Regions from separate parts of the Dyadobacter chenhuakuii genome, predicted to be linked through region 2. Evidence: riboswitches for the same ligand, from Rfam matches in the RefSeq annotation. Region 2 holds a riboswitch; the other holds the start of a gene.
The links. A riboswitch is a leader RNA that binds a small molecule or an ion and turns the genes downstream of it on or off. The one in region 2 is predicted to bind cobalamin.

Region 1: it holds a riboswitch for cobalamin, as region 2 does, so the genes downstream of both, NFI80_RS16955 (TonB-dependent receptor plug domain-containing protein) here and metE (5-methyltetrahydropteroyltriglutamate--homocysteine S-methyltransferase) in region 2, are expected to answer to the same signal.

Annotation. Positions count from the first base shown of each region.
Region 1 is NZ_CP098805.1:4,110,263-4,113,450, reverse strand. Features, by position in the region: gene NFI80_RS16955 (TonB-dependent receptor plug domain-containing protein) at 1-1,618, opposite strand, end outside; cobalamin riboswitch at 1,696-1,896, opposite strand; gene NFI80_RS16950 (DMT family transporter) at 1,980-2,918, shown strand; gene NFI80_RS16945 (thioredoxin family protein) at 2,984-3,188, shown strand, end outside.
Region 2 is NZ_CP098805.1:370,333-373,520, forward strand. Features, by position in the region: gene NFI80_RS01580 (TonB-dependent receptor) at 1-1,305, opposite strand, end outside; cobalamin riboswitch at 1,717-1,858, shown strand; gene metE (5-methyltetrahydropteroyltriglutamate--homocysteine S-methyltransferase) at 1,898-3,188, shown strand, end outside.

The DNA.
Region 1 (3,188 bases), 2.2 Mb from region 2:
TAAATGCATTCAAATTTCCTGAATGCATCGGCACAAATACAAGCTGCTTGCCGATAATATCCGAGGAATAGGCATCATAAGCTTTTTCCTGAGCACTTTTATTTAGCGCATACCCTAGGTTGATGCCTGATTTCCAGTCATTTATCTGATGCCGCCACCCAGCCTGCGCTTCAATTCCACGCGCGAGCACTTGCTGCAAGTTTTCTACACGGTAACTTTGCGTAGGATTCCAATAAGTCCAGTCCTTAATGCGGTTGTGATATGCCGTCAGGGAAGCTGAAAATGTTTGGTTAGCATCGATAACAATGTTTTGTTCGAGGCTAACTTCTTTGTTCCACCCGTTTTCCGGCCTGATATCCGGGTTTCCGAGTTCTTTCCAGAAGCGTTCATTCAATGTAGGCACGCGGTAACTTCTTCCTATTGAGCCTTTTAATTTCAGATTATGGGTTTCTTTTTGGACTATAAAATAGTCTGCTCCTAATGAAGGCGTGAATGGCGGATCAAATTTAGTTACAAATGCCTGCCTTAAATTCGCAGAAATGACCAGTCGGGCGGTGGCCTGCCAGCGCGTTAACAGAAAAATGTCACCTCTGTTTTCTGTCACCAATGCTTTATCATAGCCAGCGACCTGGGCTCGGTAATGTGCCCATTCGCCTCCTGCTTTAATCTGAATTGCATTGAATTGAAAATCGCGTTCAACACGGTTTGAAAACTTGTCTGTTACCGCATGGTCCAGCTGACTATAATCACCTTTGGCATAATCAATAATGTCTCTCACCCACGAAGTGCGGATTGTGAAGTCTTTAAATTGATAACGTAACATGGTCCTGTAAGCCTCCGTTAAGGTCAGTTCGCGGCCAGCTTTGTCTTCCGGTGTTAACGTGAGCCGGTTACGGGTTAGCCATACATGCGCCGAAATCTGATGATCATTTTTTGAATTGAAAAACAAATCCTGCACCAGACCGCGCTGGAAAGAAGTGGATGGCAAAACAGTATATTGATTTCGCTCGGTGTATGGAAAATCGTTGTTCATACGACCGTCATACACATTTGTCTTGCCTGAAAAGCTCCACTGATCACTGATCACCGCCGCATAGCGGGCTGTAACCTGGGTCTGGTGGTTGTTGAAACTTTCCTGCTGCCGACCGATTGAAAGCTGCAAAGGCTGGGTCGATGGAGCGCTTCCCAGCAAAATACTTCCACCCACGGCATCACTGCCTACAATGCTGGCAGCAGAGCCATATTGGACAGAAAGCTGATCAAAACCGGTAACTGGGATGGTTGAATAATCTGTCTGGCCAAGGATAGGAGAATTAATGTTCAAACCATTCCATAACACAGCGGTATGGTTAGCCGACGTTCCGCGGAAAGAGGCCGTATTAAGCTGACCGGGGCCGTAATTTTTAAATGCAATCGGCGTGTAAAGTGAAAGCAGCTCGCTGATATTCTGGAAGCGGAAAAGATTCAGAGACGCCGAATCGAACTTTTGGATTTTGAGCCCGCTCATGAATTTTTCAGGAACAAAACCCTTTACGATAATAGGTTCCAAACGAATGCTATCCGACTGTGCAACGAGCATTTCCGGACGGAAAAGCCATGTGGCAATGGTCAAAGCCAAAAAAAACTTCCGGTCAATAATCACCTGGTGTCAAATATGTAGCGTTATCAGCTTTGTTTTTCCTCCGAAAACAAAATTTGATAGATCAGCTTCTGGCAGGTCTCCTGGCTCGTCTTTTTGGTCCGTGGCCTTCCCGTTCGAGGAACAGTGGCATAGGGGATTGGATCAATATAAACAGACTCACAGTTGCGGGGACAGCTTCCGGTTCAACGGAATTCCCTATTAAGCCTTCATGCCGCATTGAAGCAGCTTTCAGCGCCAAAGGTGCAAAGGTAGTGAATTGGCGGGATTTCCGACGCGGTAACATATCCTTTATCTTCTGTATGATATGCTTTATCTTTGACCAAAATCCTGATCATTGTTGGCTGCTCCTGCTCAAAATCCGACTGCAACTTCTTCGCAAAAAGGCATTTATCTGATGCTCGGTGCTGCATTTTTCTTTTCCCTCACCTCCGCAATTTCCAAGTGGCTCGGCCGTGATTTCCACATTGTACAGCTTGTATTTTTCCGGAACATTGTTGGGGTTGTGTTTGTAGTCACCAGCATTTGGCGACGTCCTGTAAGGCAGCAGGGAGGCAAGCTGGGGCTGCTTATTTTCCGCGGCGTTGTGGGCACATTGTCGTTGTATATGCTTTTTTATGCGATACAAACGTTGGGGCTTGGCCGCGCCTCCACATACCAATACACTTATCCCATTTTCCTCGCATTGCTATCCTGGCTGCTGATCGGCGAAACGCTCAATTCCCGTGAGTGGGCAGCTATTTTTGTTGGCTTTACCGGCATCCTGTTCGTTTTCCGGCCCGACCTTTCCATTTCGCTGCGGGACAATGCCTTAGGGCTTGGCAATGCATTGTTAACAGCAATTTCTTATTTGTCAATCAGGCAGTTAGGTGTTGTTTATGACTCACGCGCCATCATTCTTTCTTTTATGTTGAGCGGCATTGTGATGCCCATTATTTCCATGCTCGTCGGGACTTACTATCCTATGGAAAATCTGGATTTCCTGATTGGCACATTCACCTGGCCAACTCACATTTCGCAATGGCTTGGCTTTCTGGCGCTCGGACTGACGGCGCTAATGGGTCAGAGAATGCTGACGCAATCCTTCACATTTGACAAAGCCGGGCGCGTTGCTGCCATTGGTTATTCCAATATTCTGTTCTCCGTTCTGATCGGTTTTTTCATGGGAGAGGCCATTCCTTCATTCTCTATGTTCGCAGGCATGTTGCTGATCGTAGGAGGAGGAGTTATGGTTTCGCTGGCAAAAAGAAAGCCCGCTATGGCAGCCGATCCGGAATAAAGTCAGCCATTAAGCACAATTATTCCACCGTGAAATTTGTTCATTCATTGAAATCAAATGAAGTTATGAAAAGATCAGCTGCATCATTTTTTCTATTTTTGGCCATCCTAACAGTGGCCTCGGGTTTCAGATCCGACAAAAACAGGCCCGCGGAAGGCATTCAATGGTTAACAATTGAAGAAGCCTACGCTAAAATTCAGCAAGAGCCCCGCAAGGTTTTGATCGATGTATATACTGATTGGTGCGGATGGTGCAAAGTGATGGACCGCG
Region 2 (3,188 bases):
ACCTTGCTGGCCCATTCCCGGAGTGGGCGGCACGGGAACAACTTCCCCGTTTCGGATGAGCATTCTGGGCTTTCCGTCCCAGTTGTAAACCTGGCCAACTGTATCCTGAACATATGTGCTCCTGTAACTGCGGACCGCATTCACATTCAGCGCCAATCCTTTGGCCAGGAAATTGTTCTTATTATAATTCAGGCTGACCACATGCGCCTGATATTCACCAAACCTGCCCACGTAAGGCCTTGCCATGGTGGTGCCGTGCGGGATTTCGCTGTAAGTGTCTGAAATATTGTAACCTATGAAAAACTGGTCCGCCCATTTCACATTCGTAAATCCGACTTCAAACCTGCCGCCGATTGACTTATAAGTATCATTGAATCTTTTGGCCCTGTAATACCGCTCCAATGTTCGGTCGGGATGCACAAATTTTGAAAACTTGCCCCAGGTGGTGTAGCTGTTGTCGGTGTAGGTGTAAAAGCCTGATGCCCTGGTGGTAAAACCTGTTTGCTTGTTGCGGTAAATTCCGGAAAGATCGGCCTGAAATGTGTTGAAAGATCCGTAGGCAACCGCAGCTGTAATGTTGTTTTGGGAAGCGTCTTTTTTCAAAACAACATTGATGGCCCCGCCTACATAATCGCCTGTCAAATGCGAGGGCAACACACCCTTGTAAACCTCAATGCGTTCGATCATTGCGGGTGGAATGTTGTTCAGATTGAAAGAAGACCCATAAGTTGAAATCTCAATGCCATCCAGGAAAATCCCAACCGCACTGCCTGACATGCCATTCAGGTTATACTCCACCCGTGATCCGATCCCACCGTTTTGACGGACGCGGACGCCTACGGCCCGGTCCAGCAGTTCATTGGTGGTTAAGTTGCGGAGCGAAGCTTCTTTTGTTTCAATGATTGCGACTGCAAATCCCTGCGTTTCAAGCTGTTTCTTTTCCGTTTTCTGAACAATCTGCACTTCGTTGAGATCCTGGGCGGTTTTAGCTACAACCGCGTTAAACTCGTGCGTGGGTTTGTGAACGTGTATCCTGGAAGTTTTAGATTTGATTTCAACAGACGTAATCATAATTTCCTGATGGCCGTAGGGCACATCTTTCAATGTGTAGGTGCCATCGGTTTCAGAGAAAGTGGCGATGCTGGTCCCGTTAACCCTTATGGTTACAAAGCTGACCACCGAACCCTTATCGTCGCTGATTTTTCCTTTGATTACTGCCGTTTTCAGGGCAGATGTCTGTGCAAAAGTATGAAGATGAAAAAGGGTAACAATTGCTGTAATGAGTAGAGAAGGCTTCAATAACATTCGATGATTTTTCTTAATTAAATGCCCTTACAGTTGCCACTGCCGGGTTTTCAAGAATAGGTGTGAAGCAAGTCTTATTTAGACTAAGTCTAGCGAGTGCAAATATAGGCCCCGATATTTTGAATAGCAAGACAAAAAAAGACAAATGTTACCTGGGGTAACAACAATTACTCATCAATGTTAAACGCCGTTAATCCAACAGGCCGCTTCTCAACTTCCATCATCCGTAGAATTTTATCTGTTAGCACGGACATTTTAATGTTGAAAAAGATAGAAACGCAGTAAAATTGACTATTGAATAGTGATAATATCTAAAAATATGGCAATGTGTAGAGATTAAATGCTTCTTACATAGCTTTGCGTAGATATTTAATCCTTTGCCGGATACAAAATATCGCGAATCGTTCTTTACCATAACAACTGGAAACAGGTTTTCGACGAAGGTCGGATTAATAGGGAATCGTGTGGAATTCACGAGCTGTCGCGCAACTGTGAGTAACCGCCGAAGAGGGCAGGTTACAAGTCAGGTTACTGCCTGTTACCAATGTTAAGCAAAGCGCTTGTAACAATTTTTATTTAAACAAACGACAAAATGCTAACACAAAACCTTGGCTACCCGCGGATTGGTGGACAAAGACAACTCAAAAAAGCCTGTGAACAATTCTGGGCAGGTAAGATCGATCTGACTGAGCTTTACAATGTGGCTCAAAAGATCAAAGAAGAGAACTGGCAGACTCAGCTGGAAGCGGGCATCGACCTGATCCCTTGCAATGATTTCAGTTTCTATGACCAGACATTGGATACAAGCCTCTTACTAGGCGTCGTTCCGCAGCGTTATGAAGCAGTGCGCTCGCAGGCAACGGACAATGGAGAGCTGGATTTGTATTTTGCGATGGCGCGCGGATACCAAAAGAATGGTCTGGATATCACAGCCATGGAAATGACCAAATGGCTGGACACGAACTACCATTACATTGTGCCCGAATTCAAAGCCGATCAGCAATTCCGCATCAACAACGAAAATATTTTCAACGAATATAACCAGGCCAAAGCGCTGCTGGGAGCAAAAGCCAAGCCGGTGATCATCGGGCCGGTAAGCTATCTTTTGTTGGGTAAAGAAAAAGAGGCAGGGTTCGATCGCATTGAGCTTATCAGCAGCCTGGTTCCGGTTTATATTGAGATCATTAACCGCCTGGGCCAATCGGGTGCTGCATGGATTCAGCTCGACGAGCCTTGTCTGGCCCTTGATCTTACCAAAAAAGAAAAGGAAGCATTTGAATTTGCCTACAAAACGATCGCCCAGCAGGTTAGCGGCGTGAAAATCTTGGTGGCTACCTATTTTGAAGCATTACTGGATAATACGAGCCTGGCCGTTGGCCTGCCGGTTGATGCATTGCATGTGGATCTGGTAAGAGCTCCGGAGCAGTTGGACGAAGTGCTTTCGCTGATTCCGGACCGCTTGATTTTATCCGTGGGCGTAGTGGACGGCCGTAACGTCTGGAAAAATGACTATGAAAAATCTTTGCAGCTGATCAATCTGGCCGTCGGTAAGTTGGGAGCAGATCGTGTTATCATTGCACCGTCCTGCTCACTGCTGCACAGCCCGATCGATCTGGAACTGGAAACGGCCATTGATCCGGAAATCAAAAACTGGATGGCTTTCGCCAGGCAAAAACTGGTTGAGATTAACGAGCTAAGCCAGATTGCTGACGGAAATACTGAACTGTTAGCAGAAAATAAGGCAGCGATCGCAAGCAGAAGATCGTCACAAAAAGTGCATAAGCAGGCCGTGAAGGACCGGGTGGCCGCTATTACGGATGCAGATGCAACGCGCAGCACGGCTTTTCCGGTGCGCCAGCAAATCCAGCGCGAGCGCTTCAACC